Regions from separate parts of the Streptomyces sp. NPDC057939 genome, predicted to be linked through region 2. Evidence: predicted binding sites of a transcription regulator. Region 2 holds the regulator's gene; the other holds the start of a gene.
What was found. The regulator HrcA, encoded in region 2, represses chaperone genes, less so after heat shock. The targets are predictions, from matches to a motif close to TTNGCACTCNGNNNNNCNGAGTGCNAA.
Positions count from the first base shown of each region.

Region 1: a site for HrcA is predicted at 2,383-2,409, ahead of groES (co-chaperone GroES). Genes of this name have one in related genera too.

Region 1 is NZ_JBHVPG010000013.1:95,823-106,546, reverse strand. Features, by position in the region: gene ACFVS6_RS17415 (ester cyclase) at 1-101, shown strand, start outside; gene groL (chaperonin GroEL) at 170-1,798, opposite strand; gene groES (co-chaperone GroES) at 1,931-2,239, opposite strand; gene ACFVS6_RS17400 (hypothetical protein) at 2,544-3,041, shown strand; gene ACFVS6_RS17395 (response regulator transcription factor) at 3,076-3,756, shown strand; gene ACFVS6_RS17390 (sensor histidine kinase) at 3,749-5,212, shown strand; gene ACFVS6_RS17385 (LCP family protein) at 5,334-6,587, shown strand; gene ACFVS6_RS17380 (FtsW/RodA/SpoVE family cell cycle protein) at 6,575-7,993, shown strand; gene ACFVS6_RS17375 (GntR family transcriptional regulator) at 8,495-9,238, opposite strand; gene ACFVS6_RS17370 (hypothetical protein) at 9,428-9,562, shown strand; gene ACFVS6_RS17365 (hypothetical protein) at 9,555-9,794, shown strand; gene ACFVS6_RS17360 (polysaccharide deacetylase family protein) at 10,268-10,724, opposite strand, start outside.
Region 2 is NZ_JBHVPG010000061.1:3,551-14,274, forward strand. Features, by position in the region: gene ACFVS6_RS37460 (PhoH family protein) at 1-344, opposite strand, end outside; gene ACFVS6_RS37465 (carbohydrate kinase family protein) at 484-1,575, opposite strand; gene ACFVS6_RS37470 (ribonuclease Z) at 1,864-2,769, opposite strand; gene ACFVS6_RS37475 (histidine triad nucleotide-binding protein) at 2,773-3,132, opposite strand; gene ACFVS6_RS37480 (16S rRNA (uracil(1498)-N(3))-methyltransferase) at 3,269-4,012, opposite strand; gene ACFVS6_RS37485 (nitronate monooxygenase) at 4,009-5,100, opposite strand; gene dnaJ (molecular chaperone DnaJ) at 5,257-6,393, opposite strand; gene hrcA (heat-inducible transcriptional repressor HrcA) at 6,394-7,410, opposite strand; gene ACFVS6_RS37500 (MBL fold metallo-hydrolase) at 7,614-8,345, shown strand; gene ACFVS6_RS37505 (DUF3097 domain-containing protein) at 8,374-9,174, shown strand; gene hemW (radical SAM family heme chaperone HemW) at 9,196-10,428, opposite strand; gene ACFVS6_RS37515 (AMP-dependent synthetase/ligase) at 10,530-10,724, opposite strand, start outside.

The DNA of each region.
Region 1 (10,724 bases), on a different contig from region 2:
TCCGGTGCACGGGCGGGGAGATCGTCGAGGGCTGGTGGCACTACAACCCCGGAGCCCTGCAACGGCAGATGGGTGGATCCGGTACCCCGTACGGGTCCTGAGGCCGCATCACGGGGAAGGCCCCGTCCCGCGACTGCGGGACGGGGCCTTCTCGGCGTGGTGCGTGCGATCAGTGGCTGTGGCCGTGACCGTGGCCGTGACCGGCGTCGCCCTCTTCCTCGGCCGGCTTCTCGACGACCAGGGTCTCGGTCGTGAGCAGCAGCGAGGCGATGGAAGCGGCGTTCTCCAGCGCGGAACGGGTGACCTTGACCGGGTCGATGACGCCGGCCTTGACCAGGTCGCCGTACTCGCCGGTGGCGGCGTTGAAGCCCTGGCCCTTGTCGAGCTCGGCGACCTTCGAGGTGATGACGTAGCCCTCGAGGCCGGCGTTCTCGGCGATCCAGCGCAGCGGCTCGACGGCGGCGCGACGCACGACCGAGACGCCGGTGCCCTCGTCGCCGGTCAGGCCGAGGTTGCCATCCAGGACCTTGACGGCGTGGACGAGCGCGGAGCCACCGCCGGAGACGATGCCCTCCTCGACCGCGGCACGGGTCGCCGAGATGGCGTCCTCAAGGCGGTGCTTCTTCTCCTTGAGCTCCACCTCGGTGGCGGCGCCGACCTTGATGACGCAGACGCCACCGGCGAGCTTCGCCAGGCGCTCCTGCAGCTTCTCGCGGTCCCAGTCCGAGTCGGTGGACTCGATCTCGGCCTTGATCTGGTTGACGCGGCCCGCGACGTCGGCGGAGTTGCCACCACCGTCGACGATGGTCGTGTCGTCCTTGGAGACGGTCACGCGGCGCGCGGAGCCCAGGATGTCCAGACCGGCCTGGTCGAGCTTGAGGCCGACCTCCTCGGCGATGACGGTCGCACCGGTGAGGGTGGCGATGTCCTGGAGCATGGCCTTGCGGCGGTCACCGAAGCCGGGGGCCTTGACGGCGACCGCGTTGAAGGTGCCACGGATCTTGTTGACGACGAGGGTGGAGAGCGCCTCGCCCTCGACGTCCTCGGCGATGATCAGCAGCGGCTTGGAGGCGCCGGCCTGGATGACCTTCTCCAGCAGCGGCAGCAGGTCCTGGATCGAGGAGATCTTGCCCTGGTGGATCAGGATGTACGGGTCATCGAGGATGGCCTCCATACGCTCCTGGTCGGACACCATGTACGGCGACAGGTAGCCCTTGTCGAAGGCCATGCCCTCGGTGAATTCGAGCTCCAGGCCGAAGGCGTTGGACTCCTCGACGGTGATGACACCGTCCTTGCCGACCTTGTCCATCGCCTCGGCGATGAGCTCGCCGACCTGCGAGTCCTGCGCGGAGAGCGCGGCGACGGCGGCGATGTCGGACTTGTCCTCGATCGGGCGGGCGGTCGCGAGGAGCTCCTCGGACACGGCCTTGACCGCGGCGTCGATGCCCTTCTTCAGGGCGGCCGGGGAAGCACCCGCGGCGACGTTGCGCAGACCCTCGCGGACCAGTGCCTGGGCCAGCACGGTGGCGGTGGTGGTGCCGTCACCCGCGATGTCGTTGGTCTTGGTCGCCACCTCCTTCACGAGCTGCGCGCCCAGGTTCTCGTACGGGTCGTCCAGCTCGACCTCGCGAGCGATGGTGACACCGTCGTTGGTGATGGTCGGCGCGCCGAACTTCTTGTCGATGACGACGTTGCGGCCCTTGGGACCGATCGTCACCTTGACCGTGTCGGCAAGCTTGTTGACGCCGCGCTCGAGGGCGCGACGGGCGTCCTCGTCAAACTTCAGAATCTTCGGCATGGGAGCGGTTCCGCCCTCTCGTTGCGATCCTCGGCCGCTCACCGCGACCGCATGGAAACGAACTACGCCCCTCGCCGCCCGGCATCAGCAGGGTGACCAGGGGCGTAGCTCACAGCAAAACTGGAGAAGTGATTACTTCTCGACGATCGCGAGCACGTCGCGGGCCGAGAGGACGAGGTACTCCTCGCCGTTGTACTTCACTTCGGTGCCGCCGTACTTGGAGTACAGGACGACGTCGCCGACGGTGACGTCGAGCGGAAGACGGTTGCCGTCCTCGAAGCGACCGGGACCGACGGCAAGGACGACGCCCTCCTGGGGCTTCTCCTTCGCGGTGTCCGGAATGACCAGGCCAGAGGCCGTGGTCTGCTCGGCGTCGAGCGGCTGGACCACAATGCGGTCCTCGAGCGGCTTGATGGCAACCTTGGAGCTGGTGGTCGTCACGATCCGACCTCCCCCTTCGGAGATCCGGGGTTAACTGTCTGAGGTGGCGACCAGGTCGATCCGTCGTCGCGGGTGCCGGACCAGCCTGTCGCTGTGTTGGCACTCACCAGGGGCGAGTGCCAGGTGCGACACTATTCCGGCGATTAGCACTCGGTCAAGCGGAGTGCCAACACGCGCCGGCCGAGCCGTACGGATCAGGCCGCCCGGAGGGCGTGTTGGGCCCTGGTCACAGGCGTTCCGACGGGGTGGCGCGGCCCGATTTTTTCCGTGTCCCCGCAGGTCGGCGACCCCTATGATCCCGATCATGAACACCTCAACGGGGGCAGGGCGGCGCCGCACGGCGGGCGGCATCGGCTTCGGACGTCTGTACTCGACCGCCATCTCCATCGCCGGAGCGGTGATCCTCCTCCACTTCGTCATCCCCCGGATGACGACGCAGCTGACCGGCATCGAGGGTTCCTTCCGCGCCGTGTCCTGCACCCCGTACGAGTCCCGCCGCGACGCCGACAGCGTGATGTGCAGCGGCACCTTCACCGCCCGGGACGGCTCCTTCTCCCTCGCCCGGGTCTCCGTGGACACCACCTTCGACACCCCGCCGACCGTCCCCGTCGCGACCGTCGTCAGCGGACCGGACGCCACCGGGGCCGTCTCCGCCGAGCGCCGGGCCTGGGCCCTGCCGGGCGCCACCGGGCTGCTCTGCCTCGCCGTCGCCGTCTGGAACGTCACCTCCATCGCGCGCACCGTCCGCGCCTCCCGGGCGGGGGCGGGCACTCCCGCCGCGGCCGGGCCGGCCACGACCTGAAGGGCGTTCCCGCCCGGTATGTGACGCTTGAGCGGTGCGCATCCTGGTGGTCGAAGACGAAGAGAACCTGGCCGAATCCCTACGGCAGGGCCTGTCCGCGGACGGTCACCGCGTCGAGGTGGCCCACGACGGACACCGCGGCCTCGAACTGGCCCGCACCGGCGGACCCTACGACGCGGTGGTCCTGGACCTGATGCTCCCGGGCCTCGACGGCCACGAGATCTGCACCCGGATGCGCGCCCACGGCGACCCGACCCCCGTCCTGATGCTGACCGCCCGGGACGGGGAACGCGACGAGGCCGACGGCCTCGACGCGGGCGCCGACGACTACCTCACCAAACCGTTCTCCTTCGTCGTGCTCGGCGCCCGCCTGCGGGCCCTCGCCCGGCGGGCCGCCGCCCCCGAGCCCACCGTGCTCCGGGTCGGGGACCTCGTCCTCGACCCGCAGGACCGGCGCTGCCGCCGCGGCACGCGGGACATCGAACTCACCACCCGCGAGCTGGGCGTCCTCGCCTGCCTGATGGAAAGGCCGGGCCGGGCCGTCGCCAAGCAGGACATCCTCGACGAGGTCTGGGACGCCCCGCACGCCATCGACCCGAACATCGTGGAGGTGTACGTCTCCTCCCTGCGCAGGAAGATCGACGCGCCCTTCGGCCGCCGCTCCATCCTCACCGTCCACGGCACCGGCTACCGGATGGCGCCCGACGGTGGTTAGCAGCCTCCGGGCCCGCACCGCCGTGGCCGCCGCCCTCGCCATGACCGCCGTCCTGGCCGTCGGCGGCCTTTGGCTGCACGCCGTGCTGCGCGCCAACCTCCTCGACAACACCACCGGGCGCACCGAACTCGCCGCCCGGAAGGCCGCCGCCCGGTTCGACTCCCGGGACCCGTCCCCCGGCGGGCGGCTGCCCGCGCCCGAGGGCGGGGTCGACCTGGTCCTCGTACGGGACGCGGCCGGCCGGACGGTCGCGTCCAGCGGGGACCCCGAGGACGCCCCGGACTTCGGCGCGCTGCTCCCCCGCCCCGGCCCCGGCGACGACTCCCGCTCGACGGTCCTGCCCCCCGCCCACCCCGACGGCCAACGCCGCGCGGTGGTGGTGGTCGCGACCCCGGGGGGCGGGGGCGCCGGGAGGGGTGGGGGTGCCGGGGGTGCCGGGGATGCCGGGGACGTCGGGGGTGCCGGGGCCTCCGGGGGCGTCGGGGGCTCCGGGGAGCACGCGCCGTACGCCGTGTACGCGATGACCGTGCTGGGCGACGTCGACGACGCCACCCGCGCCATCGCCGCCGGCCTGCTCGCCGGCGCTCCCCCGCTCATCGCCTTCGCCGCCGCCCTGGCCTGGTGGGTCACCGGCCACGCCCTGCGCCCCGTCACCGCGATCCGTGGCGGGCTGGCCTCCGTCACCGCGAGCGAGCTGGACCGGCGGGTGCCCGACCCCGGCGGCGCGGACGAGATCGCGCGGCTGGCCCGGACCGTCAACGACACCCTCGACCGGCTGGAACGCTCCGACGCGCGGCAGCGGCAGTTCACCGCCGACGCCTCCCACGAACTGCGCAACCCGCTCGCCGCCGTCCGCTCCCGGCTGGAGGTGGCCCTGGCCATGGAGCGGCCCGACCGGGCCTCGGTGGCCGCCGCGCTGGCCGACACCGAACGGCTCCAACGGATCGCGGCCGACCTGCTGCTGCTCGCCCGCCTCGACGGCGGCCCGGCGCCGCGCCCCGAACCCGTCGACCTCGCGCTGTTGGCCGCCGAGGACGCGGCCCGCCGGCCCGCGCCCCGGGTGCCGCTGCGGCTGGAGGCGGACACGCCCGTGGCGGCGTACGGGGATCCGGCCCGACTGGAACGGGCCCTGGCCAACCTGGTGGACAACGCCCTGCGCCACGCCGCCGGCGGCGTCGTCGTCCGGGCGCGGGCGTGCGGCGACTGGGCGGAGCTGGAGGTCGTGGACGACGGTCCGGGGATCCCGGACGCGGACCGGGCCCGGGTGTTCGAACGGTTCGTACGACTGGACGCGGATCGCGGCCGGGCCGGCGGCGGAACCGGGCTGGGCCTGGCCATCGCCCGGGAGATCGCCCGGGCGCACGGGGGCGACGTACGCGCCCTCCCCGCCCGGGACGGCGGCGCCCGACTCCGCCTGCGCGTCCCCGGAGCCGGTGGGGACGGGCGATCCCGGTAGCGGATCGCCGGAGGGGGCAGGCGATCCCGGTAGCGGATCGCCGGTGCCGGCAGCCGTTGCCGGTCCCGGCTGCCCCGGCCCTCAGGATTCCTTCAGCGGGTGTGCCCCAGCATCGGTGGGCATGAGCGCGCAACGGAGGAAGACCAGCCGCCGCCGGCCCTCGCGACGCCGGATCGGCCGCACGCTGCTGATCACCGGCTGCGTGCTGACGGCGGTGGCGGGCGGCACCGCCTGGTACGTCTACCGGGACCTGGTGTCGAGCATCGGCAGCTCCAAGGCCCTGGAGGGCGCCGAGAAGTCGGCGCACGGCGACGTGAACGTCCTGCTCATGGGACTGGACAGCCGCCGCGACCAGAACGGCGACCCGCTGCCGGACGAAGTGCTCGACAAGCTGCACGCCGGCAGCTCCGACATCGGCGGCTACAACGCGAACACCATGATCCTGCTGCACGTACCCGCGGACGGCAGCCGGGCGAAGGCCTTCTCGATCCCGCGCGACGACTTCGTCGCGATACCCGGCCACGGCAAGGACAAGATCAAGAAGGCGTACGGGCTGGCCAAGGCCGCCAAGGAGGACCAGCTGTCGGCGCAGGGCGTCAAGGACCGGCGGCAACTGGAGCAGGAGGGCCGGGAGGCGGGGCGCCGGGCGCAGATCGACACCGTACGGAACTTCCTGGGCGTCCCGGTCGATCACTTCGCGGAGCTGAACCTGGCTGGGTTCTACCACCTCGCGGACGCCCTCGGCGGGGTCCCGGTGTGCCTGAACAAGCCGGTGAAGGACCGCTGGTCGGGAGCGGACTTCCCGGCGGGCCGGCAGCAGCTCGACGGCCGGCAGTCACTGGCCTTCGTACGCCAACGGCACGGCCTGGAGATGGGCGACCTCGACCGGACGAAGCGGCAGCAGGCCTTCCTCGCGGGCGCCACGCAGAAACTGAACTCGGCGGGCACCTTCACGGATCCGGTGAAGCTGGTCAAACTGATCGACACGGCGAAGAAGGACGTCGTGACGGACTCCGGGTGGGACCTGCTGTCGTTCGTGAGGCAGGCGAAGAACCTGTCCGGGGGCAAAGTGCAATTCACGACACTTCCCATCGAAGGGTTCGGAAGGAACCATGGGGAGGACATCAACGTCGTAGATGATATGAAGATAAAGCGCCTCATAGCCGAGCAGATCGGTCCTCAGACCACTGCGACCCCCAGTGCGCCGGGCGCTTCGTCCTCATCCCCGTCCTCGCCCCCGTCCCCGCCCTCGTCCTCGCCCTCACCCCCCGCGTCACCGCCGACGCAGGATTCGGGGCCGCAGGATTCGGGGCGGCAGGATTCCCGGCCGCAGAAGGGCAGCATCGACGGCGGCGGCATCCCGTGCGTGGACTGAGGCCCCGCACGTCGGCGGGTCCCCGCCGGCGCACCGAAGCACTGCTGCTCGTCCTCGTCGTCGGCATCGCCGTCTTCGGCCACGTGAGCGCCGGCCTCGCTATGAACGGCGAGCTGCCGCAGCACCTGCCCAGCTTCGTCATCAGCATGAGCCTGCTGTCGCTCGTGGGGCATCTGGGCATCCGACGGTTCGCGGCGTACGCGGACCCCCTGATCTTCCCGCTGGCCATGCTGCTGACGGGGCTCGGGCTCGTACTGATCCACCGGCTCGACCAGGGGTACATCGAGCGGTACAACTCGGACGCGAACGCGCCCGGTCAGCTGATGTGGACGGTGGTCGGCGTCGCCGCCTGCCTCCTCGTCGTGGCGCTGCTGCGCGACCACCGGCTGCTCCAGCGGTTCATCTACATCACGATGGCCGGCTCGCTGGTGCTGCTGATCGCGCCGGCGTTCTTCGGCGCGGACACGTACGGCGCGAAGCGGTGGATCAAGCTGTTCGGCTTCTCGCTCCAGCCCGGCGAGTTCGTGAAGATCATGATCGCGGTCTTCTTCGCGGGCTACCTGGTCGTCCACCGCGATTCGCTCGCGCTGACCGGACGGAAGTTCCTCGGCATGCGGCTACCCCCGATGCGCCAGCTCGGCCCGATCGTCACCGTGTGGATCGTGTCGATGCTGGTCCTGGTCTTCGAGCGCGACCTGGGCACCTCGCTGATCTTCTTCGGCGTCTTCGTCGTCATGCTGTACGTCGCCACCGAGCGCACCAGCTGGATCGTGTGCGGCCTGCTCATGGCCTCCGTGGGCGCCTTCGTCGTCGGCTCGACCGAGCCCCACGTCAAGGCCCGCGTGGCCGCCTGGCTGAACCCGCTCTCGTTCTACTGGGAGAACCGACCGCCCGGCATCACCTCGGACCAGTCCGCCCAGGCCCTGTTCAGCTTCGGCACGGGCGGCATCTCGGGCACCGGCCTCGGGCAGGGCCACCCCGAGCTGATCGCCTTCGCGGGGCGCAGCGACTTCATCCTGACGACGGTGGGCGAGGAACTCGGCCTGGCCGGGGTCATGGCCGTCATCCTCCTCTACGCGCTCCTCGTGCAACGCGGGCTACGGATGGCACTGGCCGCGCGGGACCCGTTCGGCAAGCTCCTGGCGGTCGGCCTCGCCGCCGCGCTGGCGCTCCAGGTGTTCGTGGTCGCCGGCGGCGTCACGGGCCTCATCCCCCTGACGGGCAAGGCCCTGCCCTTCCTCGCGAAGGGCGGCTCGTCCCTACTGGCCAACTGGATCATGATCGCCCTCCTGCTCCGCATCAGCGACAGCGCGGAACGCCAACGCGAAGCGGACACCCACGACCCGGCGGAAACGACGATCACCCCGATGGTGGGGGCGGGGGCGGGGGCGGGGGCAGGGGTCTAGGCGGGAGCGGGTCGGGGGTGGGCGGGATGCACTCGGTCCGTGTCAGGGAGGGTTTGGTGGTTTCCCGCCGGTCTCATCGTCTCCCCGTGGCGGGCCGGTCCCTCAAGGGCGCTCCTCCTTCGTCGTCGCGTCGCTTCGCGATGGCCTTCGGCCACCCTTGACCGACCGACCCGCCACGGAAAGCCGAAGACCGACGGGAACCCCCCAAAAGAACGGTCACGGGTCAGAGATGAACAGGGACGGGTCCCTCAGTGACGAGGCGAGGGGACGGGTGCTGCCCGACAGGGCATGCGGGCACGCCGGAGGGCCTGCGGCCGGGCCAGGGGCGCGGGCACGGGCTCTACCTGCCCGTCAGGACGAGGAAATCGACCTCAGGGCACGTCAGACGGGCCATAAGCACCGGGTTCGTGGGTTCTTCGCCCGGTTCGGCGTCTGCGAGCCGTCTGGGCTTGAAGAAGCAGGTTTGCTTGCCGCCGTGCGGGGACGGGTCCGAGGTGGCTCCTAGGCGTCGAAGTCGTACTCCAGCACGTATGACGCGGAGTCCAAGGTCATCTCGTTGACCTCGACGGCATGCCCGTCCTCGGTGAACGCGGTGCGGACGATCTGGATGACGGGTGTGCCCATGGCGAGCGACAGTCGCTCGGCCTCATCGGCTGAAGGCATACGAGAACGGATCTCTTCGCGGAAGTGAGCGGGGCGATGCCCCAGCTCGGCCAACCTCGCGTAGGTCCCGCCGGGGCCGGTGTCGACCTGAGTGATGGCGGAGTCGGCGACCACGTCGGACGGCAGGTACGACTTCGCGAAGAGCACCGGCTTGCCATCGAGCACGAAGCGGCGACCACGGGTCCAGACCCGGGAGCCGGAAGAAACACCGAGAGCGTCGGCGATGCGGCTGTCGGCCTCTTCCTCCCGCACCTCGATCTGGTCGACGACCAGGTCGCGATCTTCGGTGTCGGTGGACCAGATGGATCGGCCCGAGCCCCACTGCTCCTGCGCCAGCCGTTGAATACCTCGTCGTCGTAGCGGTCTGAACGCTCGGACGAAGACGCCCGCACCCTTCCGCGCCTCGGCGAGCCCTTCGTTCTGAAGCACACCGAGAGCCTGCCGTGCGGTCATCCGAGCGACGTCGTACGCAGCCATCAGGTCGTTCTCACCCGGCAGCCGGTCCCCCGGCCCGTACTCCCCCGACTGGATGGCCGCCCTCAACGCATCAGCGATCCGCTGGTACTTCGGCTGGCCCGTCATCAAACCGATCACTCCCTCTCCTCTCTAGACACCCTAGGGCCAAAGGTCGGTCGCTGCATTTAGCAGAATCACGCCCCAACCGGTGAGATCTCTAGACATGCCTTGACGGCGCAGGGTTGCATCAGCTGCAATGAATACATCTCTAGAGAGGTTGTCTGAGAGGCATCCTCGTGGCTGAGGAGAGTGCGTATGCGCCCGATCGTTATCGCCATCGAAACCGAGGACGTCGCTGCGCCGATCGAACCCAGTGCGGAACTACTCGACCGCGCGCTGGTCGGCTGGGAGCGCTTCCTCGACACCTTCGAAAAAGCACCCGATGAGTGAGCGCTACGAGTACCTACCGCATCGACTTCTGCGGCAGCGGGTGCGCGACGTGGCCTCCGGCACCGAGGGGGAATTGATGGCCGTGGTCAACGAGAACGTCTCGGACTCGCCCTTGAATGATCACTGGATGGAGTTGGCCTACATCCGCGCCGCATCCGGCCGTGAGTTCACCACGGCGATCCACAACATCCAGCCCGCCGTTGACCAACCACGGGAGAATCGCAGGCAATGAGGCGTGAAAAGGGCCTACGGTTCAGACAATTCTCAGCCGCCTGGCGTGCCCTGAGGTCGACTACGTCGTCCTGGCGAGCCAGTAGGGGCCCCTTGGCCGTCTGTCGGGTGTGGAGAGGTGCTGTGACGTGCCCGTATGCCCGATGGGCCGACCCCCGGTCCCTCGTCTCGTCACTGACGGACCCGCTCCTGCTCATCCGTCCCCCGTGACCGTTCTTTTGGGGGGTTCCCGGCGGTCTTCGGCTTTCCGGGACGTGCCGGTCGGTCAAGGGTGGCCGAAGGCCATCGCGAAGCGACGCGACGACGAAGGAGGAGCGCCCTTGAGGGACCGGTACGGCACGGAGAGACGATGAGACCGGCGGGAAACCACCAAACCAACCCTGATCCGGACCAAGGACATCCCGCCCACCCCCCGACCCCACCAACAGGACAACCCCGCCCCACCAAAGCCCCCCCACCCCCGACCCCGCCCCCCTACAGCCAGTCCTCCAACCGCCCTATGCGGTAGCCCTGTTCCTGGATGCTGCGGAGCATGCGCGTCGTCATCTGGGTTTCCGTCGCGCCCTTGAGTTCCGACGGGCCGCGGAAGTGGGCCAGGACTATGTCGCCCGGGTGGAGGGCGGAGCCCTCGGCGTACTGGAAGTTGTTGATCTGCATCGACGCGCGCCACAGGACGACCGAGGAAATACCGCACTCGGCAGCGGCCCTGAGGGTGTCGTCGTTGTAGTTGCCGAACGGCGGGCGGAACAGCGGCGGGCGTTGGCCGAAGCGCTGCTGCAGGCGGTCCTGCTGGCCGCATATCTCCTTCTTCTGCGCCGCGTAGGGCAGGGTCCGGAGGTTCGGGTGCGTCAGGGTGTGGTTGTTCACCGTGCTGCCGGAGCCGTTGTCGCGGAGCTTCTCGAAGTGTCCGTAGTCCGCGGAGGCCACGTTG
Region 2 (10,724 bases):
AGCACCTCGGCGGGCGTCTCCGCCTCGCCGCCTCCCGATCCGTTCGCCTGGAGCATGGCGATAGAGCGTTCCACTGCGTCCTCCGTCATCGGCTGCCCGGTGCGGAGCACCAGCATCATCTCGTCGAACAGGCGCTGGATGAGGGCGACTTCCGCCGCCTCACCGATCGCGCTGACCTGATTTCCCCGAACGTGGATGTCGGCCTTCGGGAAAGCCCTCTCGATCACGCGCAGCAGGGCGTCGCCGGAACCGAGCACCGTCACCATCGGGTGCGTGGCCGGAACCGTGAAGTGGGCGCGCGCCTGACCGGGCGCGGGGGTGTGGCCTGTCGGTGTCTGAGTCATGGGCCGGCACTGTGGCCTGCGCATACCTCCCGCTGAGGGGTCGCGCCGATCGCCGACCTCCGGAGTACCAAGGGTACGTCCGGGACGGCGCTTACCCGAGGGGTTTTCCGGCTGGGCCGCGCCGGGAACGGGCGTGCGGTCACACGGGGTGCTTGAAGCCGATCGTCGGGACGGCGCGGCGGCGGGGGGAGGGCGTCGCGCCGGGGGGTACCAGGGCGTCGAGGAAGCCGTAGCGGTCCCGCAGCGGGTCCGGGGCCGCGCGCCACCAGTGGGCCACCTCCGGCCAGCCCGGGGCGGACAGGGAGCCGCCGAATTCCTGGACGGAGAGGGCCGCCGTCAGCCCGGCGAAGGCCAGCCGGTCGGCCAGCGGCCAGCCGGCCAGGCTGCCGGTGACGAACCCGGCGACGTACACGTCCCCGGCGCCGGTGGGGTCCAGGGCGTCGACGGTGATCGCGGGCACCTCGGCGGTCTCCCCGGTCCGGGAGTCGACCGCGTACGAGCCCTCGGAGCCCATCGTCACCACCGCCACCGGCACCTTCTCGGCGAGCGCCCGGGCGGCCGCGCGCGGACACTCGGTCCGCGTGTAGCGCATCGCCTCGCCCGCGTTGGGGAGGAAGGCCTCGCAGTGCTCCAGGTCGGCGAGTGCGCCCAGGTCCCAGCGCCCGGTCTCGTCCCAGCCCACGTCCGCGAAGATCCGCGATCCGCGGCGGGCGGCCTCGGCGATCCAGCCCTCGCCGGGCCCGGCGGCCAGCGAGGCCACGGCGGCCCGGGCCTTCGGGGGGCAGCTGGGAACGGCGCCGGGGCCGGCCGGGGGCGGGGCCTCGTGGCCGTGGGAGACCATCGTGCGCTCGCCCTCGTAGGCCATCGAGACGGTGACGGGGCTGTGCCAGCCGGGGATGGTCCGCGACATGGTCAGGTCGATGCCCTCGCCCTGTTCGAGCGCGTCCCAGCAGTACTCGCCGTAGTGGTCGTCACCGAAGGCGGCGGCGAGGGAGGTCCGCAGGCCGAGCCGGGCCAGGGCGGTGGCCATGTTGGCGACGCCGCCGGGGCTGGAGCCCATGCCGCGCGCCCAGGACTCCGTGCCGCGCACCGGGGCGGAGTCGAGGCCGGTGAAGATGATGTCGAGGAAGACCGTGCCGGTGAGGAAGACGTCGCAGCCCGGTTCGTGGGGATCGCGGAGCGGTCCCAGGGGGTCCAGCCTGTCCAGCTTTTCCTCTTCCTGCGGGCTGATGAGGCTGTCCCGACTGGTCACGGTGTACTCCCCGGTGCGCGAAGGTCTGCGAAAGCTGTGTGGAGGTCTGCGTAGGTCGACGAAGCTCCGCGAGGGGCTTCGACGGTCTGCGAAGTGTCGTTTCTTCCGTTGGGCTCGGAGGTGGAGGACCGCGGCGGCCCCGGCAGGCCGTCGGCGCTGCCCCGTCCCGCAGAACCGAAACCCAGTGTGACGCACCTCACCACCCGATGGCCGTCCTTCCCGCGGCGCGAGCCCGGAGGGGCGCCGGGGCGGATCCGGCCCGGCCGGTCAGGAACGCTTCGGCACCGCGACCGTGACCAGGTCCGCCGCGATCGTCAGCTCGCCCTCGAACCCCGCGGCCCGCGCCTCCCGCTCGAAGGCGGAGGGGTCGGTGTACCGCTGCGAGAAGTGCGTCAGGACCAGGTGCCGGACGCCCGCGTCCCGCGCCACCCGGGCGGCCTGACCGGCGGTGAGGTGTCCGTGGTCGGTGGCGAGCCGCTCGTCGGCCGCCAGGAACGTCGACTCGATCACCAGCATGTCGCAGCCTTCCGCCAGTTCGTCCACCCCGGAGCACAGCCGGGTGTCCATGACGAAGGCGAACCGCTGACCGGCCCGGTGTTCGCTGACGTCGTCGAGACCGACCCCGTCCAGCCGCCCCTCCCGCTGGATGCGCCCGACGTCCGGCCCCTTGATCCCGTGGCGCGCGAGCAGCTCGGGCACCATCCGGCGTCCGTCCGGCTCCGTGATCCGGTAGCCGAAGGACTCCACCGGGTGCGAGAGCAACCGCGCCTCCAGGACGTACGAGGGCCCGTGCGCGAGCACCCCGTCCCGGGACACCGGCTCCTCGGCGAGCGCCACCGTCTCCCGGTAGGCGGTCGCGTACCGGAGCCGGTCGAAGAACTTCTGCCCGGAGGCCGGGTAGTGCGCGGTGACCGGGTGCGGGACCTGGTCCAGGTTGATGCGCTGGATCACCCCGGCCAGGCCGAGGCTGTGGTCGCCGTGGAAGTGCGTGACGCAGATCCGGTTGATGTCGTGCGCGGCGACCCCGGCCCGCAGCATCTGCCGCTGCGTGCCCTCGCCCGGGTCGAAGAGGATGCCCTCGCCGTCCCAGCGCAACAGGTAGCCGTTGTGGTTGCGGTGGCGGGTGGGAACCTGGCTGGCGGTGCCGAGCACCACGAATTCGCGTACGGACACGACTTATCCCGGGGGCCATTCGAGGCCGCGGCCGCCGAGGACGTGCGCGTGCGCGTGGAAGACGGTCTGGCCGGCGCCGGCGCCCGTGTTGAGGACGATCCGGTAGCCGAGCTCCTCGATCTTCTCGTCGGCGGCGACCCGTCCGGCCTCGGCCAGTACGTCGGCCGCGATGCCCGGCTCGGCGGCCGCGAGGGAGGCCGCGTCGGGGTAGTGCGCCTTGGGGATGACCAGGACGTGGGTCGGCGCCTGCGGGTTGATGTCCCGGAAGGCGATGGTCGTCCCGGTCTCCCGGACGACGGTCGCCGGCACGGCGCCCGCGACGATCTTGCAGAACAGGCAGTCCGCCTGCGGTTCCCCGGCCATTGCTGCGCCTCCCGTGACGTTGATCGGTCCGGGCATCGTAGCCGCCCCGACGACGGGAACGGCCCGGTCCGCCGGAGATCCGCCGGAGCCCGCCCCGGCCCGCGCGGAGCGGGGCCCGGGGAGGTGCGGGGGGGGCTCAGGACCAGCGGCCGGTGCGCGCCAGGAGGACCGCGGCCGCGGCCGTGCCGGCGGTGGAGGTGCGCAGGACGCTGCGGCCCAGTCGGTAGGGCCGGGCTCCGGCCTGCGCGAAGGCGGCCAGTTCCTCGGGCGAGACCCCGCCCTCGGGGCCGACGACGAGGACGACGGAGCCCGATTCGGGCAGCGGGGCCGTCGCGAGGGCGTCGGAGGCGGCGTCGCGGTCCTCGTGGAGCACCATGGCCAGGTCGGCCTCGGCGAGCAACGCGGCGACCTGCTTCGTGGACAGCGCCTCGGCCACCTCGGGGAAGCGGACGCGGCGGGACTGCTTGCCGGATTCCCGGGCGGTGGCCCGCCACTTGGCCAGGGACTTGGCGCCGCGGTCGCCGCGCCACTGGGTGATGCAGCGCGAGGCCTGCCAGGGGACGATCGCGTCCACGCCGGTCTCGGTCATCGTCTCGACGGCGACCTCTCCACGGTCCCCCTTGGGCAGGGCCTGGACCACCGTGATGCGGACGGCCGGTTCGGCCTCCTCGGACACCTCCGCGACGGAGACGACGAGCCGGTCCTTGCCCTCGGCCGACTTCACGACGGCCTCGGCCCAGCGGCCCCGGCCGTCGGTGAGGACGACCTCCTCGCCCGGGTTCAGCCGCTTCACGGACACGGCGTGCCGGCCTTCGGGGCCGTCCAGTACGAACTCGGACCCCGCGGGGACCTCCTCGACCACGAACACGGGGGCCGTCATGACGCTCTCCTCATCTGCAACACCTTCAACGAGCTCTGCGCCTGGGCCAGTTCGGCCGCCAGCACCTCCACCAGGTCCCCTGCCGGCATCACCCGTGCCAGCCGGTGCCCCTGCCCGGCCCACAGGGACATGCCCTGGGGGTCACCCGCGGCGGCGGCGGCCTTGCGCAGCCCCGAGGTCATGTGGTGGACCTGCGGGTAGGCGGCCGGGGCGTACGGTCCGTGCTCGCGCATGAACCGGTTGACGAGGCCCCGGGCCGGGCGGCCCGAGAAGGCCCGGGTGAGTTCCGTGTGGGCGAACAGGGGGTCCGTCAGGGCCTTCTTGTGCAGCGGGTGCGCGCCGGACTCCGGACAGGCGAGGAAGGCCGTGCCGAGCTGCGCCGCCTCCGCGCCGGCCGCGAGGAGCGCGGCGATCTGCGCGCCGCGCATGAGGCCGCCCGAGGCGATGAGGGGGAGGGTGACCGCCTCCCGTACCTGGGCGACCAGGGCGAGCAGGCCGACGGCGGCGGTGCCGTCGGTCTGCGGGTCGTCGCGGTAGGTGCCCTGGTGGCCGCCGGCCTCGACGCCCTGGACGCAGAGGGCGTCGGCGCCGGCTTCCTGCGCGGCGCGGGCCTCGTCGACGGAGGTGACGGTGACGATGCCGTAGGTGCCCGCCTTGCGCAGCCGGGTGAACACGGCGGGCGCGGGACAGCCGAAGGTGAAGGAGACGACCGCGACGGGGTCGTCGAGGAGGATCGCGAGTTTGGCCTCGTAGCCGTCGTCGCAGGTCCCGATGATGTCCTCCTCGGCGAGGGAGACCTCGTACCAGCTGGCCTCCCCGGCGAGCTGCCCGCGGTACGCCTCGACGGCGGCCGGGTCGACGTAGCCGTTCTGCGGCATGAACAGGTTCACGCCGAAGGGGCGGCGGGTGAGCCCGCGCGTCTGCTTGATCTCCTGGTACATGCCGTCGGCCGTCTTGTAGCCGCCCGCGAGGAAGCCCAGCCCGCCGGCCTCGCACACGGCGGCCGCCAGGGGCGGGCAGGAGGCGCCGCCCGCCATGGGAGCCTGCACGATCGGGTACGGGGAGAGACCGTTCGGTGCGGAGGACATGGACTGCATCGTGCCACGTCCCGACCACCGGGCCGAATCACGGCATTCGCCTGGCATAGTCCGCTTCCCGGGGGCCCCGAACGGATCCCCGGGAACGCGCGGGAGCCCGGTCCGGGATGACCCCGGGCCGGGCTCCTGCGTGCTGTCGCGGGCCGCTCAGCGGCCGTTGAACGCGTCCTTCAGGCGACTGAACAGGCCCTGCTGGCCGGGCGCGAACTGCCCCGTGGGCCGCTCCTCGCCGCGCAGCTTCGCGAGCTGGCGCAGCAGTTCCTCCTGCTGGGCGTCGAGCTTGCTCGGGGTGGTCACCTCGACGTGGACGATGAGGTCCCCCCGGCCGCCGCCGCGCAGGTGCGTGACGCCGCGCCCGTGCAGCGGGATCGACTGGCCGGACTGGGTGCCGGGCCGGATGTCGATCTCCTCCATGCCGTCCAGGGTCTCCAGCGGGCACTTGGTGCCGAGGGAGGCCGCTGTCATCGGGATCGTGACCGTGCAGTGCAGGTCGTCACCGCGCCGTTGGAAGGTGGCGTGGGGAAGCTCGTGGATCTCCACGTAGAGGTCGCCGGCGGGGCCGCCGCCGGGGCCGACCTCACCCTCGCCCGCGAGCTGGATCCGGGTGCCGTTCTCGACGCCGGCGGGGATCTTCACCGTCAGGTTGCGACGGGAACGGACCCGGCCGTCGCCCGCGCACTCGGCGCACGGGGTGGGGACCACGGTGCCGAAGCCCTGGCACTGGGGGCAGGGGCGCGAGGTCATGACCTGGCCCAGGAAGGACCGGGTGACCTGCGAGACCTCGCCGCGGCCGCGGCACATGTCGCACGTCTGCGCGGAGGTGCCGGGTGCGGCGCCCTCACCGGAGCAGGTGGTGCAGACGATGGCCGTGTCGACCTGGATGGGCTTGGTCGTCCCGAAGGCCGCCTCGTCCAGTTCCAGGTCCAGGCGGATCATGGCGTCCTGGCCCCGGCGGGTCCGCGAGCGCGGTCCGCGCTGCTGGGACTGGCCGAAGAAGGCGTCCATGATGTCGGAGAAGTTGCCGAAGCCACCGGCTCCGAAGCCGCCCGCCCCGCCACCGCCACCGGAGGAGAGGGGGTCACCACCCAGGTCGTGGACCTGCTTCTTCTGCGGGTCCGAGAGGACCTCGTAGGCGGCGTTGATCTCCTTGAAGCGCTCTTGCGTCTTGGGATCGGGATTGACATCCGGGTGCAGCTCGCGGGCGAGCCGCCGGAATGCCTTCTTGATCTCGTCCTGCGATGCGTCGCGGCGCACGCCGAGTACGGCGTAGTAGTCCGTGGCCACTTACGACTCCGCCAGGATCTGTCCGACGTAACGTGCCACTGCGCGTACCGCTCCCATCGTTCCGGGGTAGTCCATGCGGGTCGGTCCGACCACGCCGAGTTTGGCGACTGCCTCGCCGCCCGAACCGTAGCCGACGGAGACGACCGACGTGGAGTTGAGCCCCTCGTAGGCGTTCTCGTGACCGATCCGTACCGCCATCCCCGACTCCCCTGCCTCGCCCAGCAGCTTGAGCAGCACGACGTGCTCCTCCAGCGCTTCGAGCACCGGCCTGATCGTCAAGGGAAAATCATGTCCGAAGCGAGTGAGGTTGGCGGTGCCGCCGATCATCAGCCGCTCCTCCGCCTCCTCCTCCAGCGTTTCGAGGAGGGTGTCGAGGACGGCCTTGACCGTCACCCGGTCCTCGGTCTCGAACGACTCCGGAAGGTCCTGCACGAGCTGCGGCACGTCGGTGAACCGACGGCCGACGACCCGGCTGTTCAGCCGCGCCCGCAGGTCGGCCAGGGAGTTCTCCCCGAAGGGCGTCTGGCAGTCCACGAGCCGCTGCTCGACCCGCCCGGTGTCCGTGATCAGTACGAGCATCAGCCGGGCCGGGGCCAGGGAGAGCAGCTCGACGTGCCGGACGGTGGAACGGGTCAGGGACGGGTACTGGACGACGGCGACCTGGCGGGTGAGCTGCGCGAGGAGGCGCACCGTGCGGCCCACCACGTCGTCGAGGTCGACGGCACCGTCGAGGAAGTTCTGGATGGCCCTGCGCTCGGGCGTCGACAGCGGTTTGACCCCCGCCAGTTTGTCGACGAAGAGGCGGTAGCCCTTGTCCGTGGGGATCCGGCCGGCGCTGGTGTGGGGTTGGGCGATGTAGCCCTCCTCCTCCAGCACGGCCATGTCGTTGCGCACGGTCGCCGGGGATACGCCGAGGCGGTGCCGCTCGGTGAGCGCCTTGGAACCGACCGGTTCCTCCGTCCCGACGTAGTCCTGGACGATGGCGCGCAGTACCTCGAGCCTGCGTTCACTGAGCATCGCGCACACCTCCGGATGCGGTCGTATCGGTCGGTCCCGGTCGGTCGTCGATCGGTCCCGGGTCCGGCTTCGGTCGGTATTCGGTCCGGCCTGGTCGGCCGTGGCCGGCACTCTGCGCGTGCGAGTGCCAGAGATGCCCCGGTCAGTGTACGGCCGGGTGGTACGCGGCGGGCAAGGGCGGCCCGTCAGGGTAGCGTCGCGCCATGGACGTACGTTGGGAAGAGGCGGGCTGGGAACGGCTCACCGGACGGGCCGGCCGGCGCCGCCTTCCGGTGTGGGACTGCACGGTGGGACTGGTGGTGGGGGACGAGTCGGTCCTCCTGATCGACCCGGGTTCCTCCGTACGGGAGGGCGCCGAGGTGCGCGCCGAGGCGGAGCGCCTGACGGGCCGCCGCGTGACCCATATCGCATTCACGCACGGACATTTCGACCACGTGATGGGCGCGCCCGCGTTCCCCGGGGCCGAGGTCTTCGGAGCGGTCGGCCTGGAGCGGCTGCTGGCCCCGGCGAGGGGCCGCGAGGAGCTGCGGGCGAGCGCGGTCCGCAACGGACTGGCCGAGGACGAGGCCGCCGAGGCCGCCGAGCTCCTGCGGGCGCCGGGGCACCTGGTGTCGGGCGAGTGGACGCTGGAGCTGGGCGGGGTGCAGGTGCTGCTGGCCAACCTGGGTCCCGCGCACTCGCAGCACGACCTGACCGTCTTCGTGCCGGGCGAGCGGGAGGTGGTGTTCTGCGGGGACATCGTCGAGGAGTCCGGCGAACCCCAGGCCGGCCGGGACGCGGTCCCGGGACAGTGGCCCGCCGCCCTGGACCGGCTGCTGTCCCTCGGCGGGGACGACGCCGTGTACGTGCCGGGTCACGGAGCGCTGGTCACGGCCGACTTCGTACGTGAGCAACGCGCCACACTGGCGGCCCGGTTCGGCGTGTCGGAGGCGTGAGCGGTCCGGCTCTCCTACGCTCGGCCGGATGCGCGAGTACTCCCCCGACCTGACCCCGCAGTGGAAGCGTCCCCGGGCGGTGCCCCAGGTACCGGCGGACCCCGGCCTGGTGGTCGAGGTGGCGGGCGGTGACTTCTGCGGCGCGGTCGTCGAGTGCGAGGCCGGCACGGTGACCCTGGAGGACCGCTTCGGCAAGCGCCGGGCCTTCCCCCTGGAGCCGGCCGGCTTCCTGCTGGAGGGCGCCACGGTGACCCTGGTCCGGGCCTCGCGGGCGCCGGCCGCGCCCGCCCGCACCGCGTCGGGCTCGGTGGCCGTCCCCGGGGCCCGGGCCCGGGTGGCCCGCGCCGGACGGATCTACGTCGAGGGCCGGCACGACGCGGAGCTCGTGGAGCGGGTCTGGGGCGACGACCTGCGCATCGAGGGCGTGGTCGTGGAGTACCTGGAGGGCGTCGACGACCTGCCCGCCGTGGTGGCGGAGTTCGACCCGGCTCCGGACGCCCGCCTGGGCGTCCTGGTGGACCACCTGGTTCCGGGCTCGAAGGAGTCCCGGATCGCGGCGGCGGTGACCGGCGCGGACGTCCTGGTCGTGGGCCACCCGTACGTGGACGTCTGGCAGGCGGTGAAGCCGTCGGCGCTGGGCATCCCGGCCTGGCCCGTGGTGCCGCGCGGCCAGGACTGGAAGACGGGCGTCTGCCGCGCCCTGGGCTGGCCGGAGAACACCGGCGCCGCCTGGCAGCACATCCTGTCGCGGGTGACTTCGTACCGGGACCTGGAGCCCGCCCTGCTGGGTCGCGTCGAGGAACTGATCGACTTCGTCACGGCGCCCTGAGCGTCCCGGGAGGGGCGCGGGCTAGTCGACCAGGTCGCGGACCACCGCGTCGGCCAGCAGCCGGCCGCGCAGGGTCAGCACCGCGCGGCCGGCCGCGTACGGGCCCGCCTCCAGCAGGCCGTCGGCCAGGGCCCGGCCGGCCGCCGCCAGCCCGGCCGGGGCGAGCAGTGACAGCGGGACGCCGTCCACGAGGCGCAGCTCCAGCAGGATCCGCTCCACCCGGCGGTCCTCCGCCGACAGGAGTTCGCGCCCGGCGCCCGGGGAGCGGCCCTCCGCGAGGGCGGCCGCGTAGGCGCCGGGGTGCTTGACGTTCCACCAGCGGACCCCGCCGACGTGCGAGTGGGCACCCGGCCCGGCGCCCCACCAGTCGGCGCCCCGCCAGTACAGCTCGTTGTGCAGGCAGCGGCCCGCGTCCGAGGTGGCCCAGTTCGACACCTCGTACCAGGAGTAGCCCGCGTCGGCCATCACCGAGTCCGCGATCAGGTACCGGTCGGCGTGCACGTCGTCGTCGGTCATCGGGACCTCGCCGCGGCGGATGCGGCGGGCCAGCTGGGTGCCCTCCTCGACGATCAGGGCGTAGGCGCTGATGTGGTCGGGGCCGGCGCCCAGCGCGGCTTCCAGGGAGGCCCGCCAGTCGTCGTCGGACTCCCCCGGCGTGCCGTAGATCAGGTCCAGGTTGACGTGCTCGAAGCCGGCTTCGCGGGCTTCGGCCACGCACGCCTCGGGCCGCCCCGGCGTGTGGGTGCGGTCGAGGACCTTCAGGACGTGCTGCTTGGCGCTCTGCATGCCGAAGGAGATCCGGTTGAAGCCGCCGGCCCGCAGTTCGGCGAGGTAGGCGGGGTTCACCGATTCGGGATTGGCCTCGGTGGTGATCTCCGCGTCCTCGGCCAGGCCGAACTCGTCGCGGATCGCCGCGAGCATCCGTACGAGGTCCCCGGCGGGCAGCAGCGTGGGCGTGCCGCCGCCCACGAAGACGGTGCGCACGGCGCGCGGGTCGTCGCCGAGCACCTTGCGCGCGAGGCGGACCTCGTCGATCAGGGTGTCGGCGTAGTTCTCCCGGGAGGCGAGCACGCCTCCGGTGCCCCGCAGCTCGGTGGCCGTGTAGGTGTTGAAGTCGCAGTACCCGCAGCGGGTGGCGCAGTACGGGACGTGCAGGTAGAACCCGAGCGGCCGGTCCCCGGCACCCGCGAGGGCGTGCGACGGCAGCGAGCCGTCTTCGGGCATGGGTTCACCGTCGGGCAGTGCGGAAGGCATGCCCCCATTGTCCCGCACCCGTGGCCCCGGGCGCCCCGCCCGCGGCGGCGCGCCCGGGACCCGCCCGGGGCGTGCCCGCGGGCGGGTCCGGCCGGGCGGTGTCAGGCCTCGCGCGAGCCCTCGTACATCTCCTCGATGAGGTACTTGAACTCCCGCTCGACCACCGGGCGCTTCAGCTTGAGGCTGGGCGTGAGGTCGCCGTGCTCGACGTCCAGGTCACGGGGCAGCAGCCGGAACTTCTTGACCGTCTGCCACCGCTGGAGGCCTTCGTTCAGGGTCTGGACGTACGTCTCGAC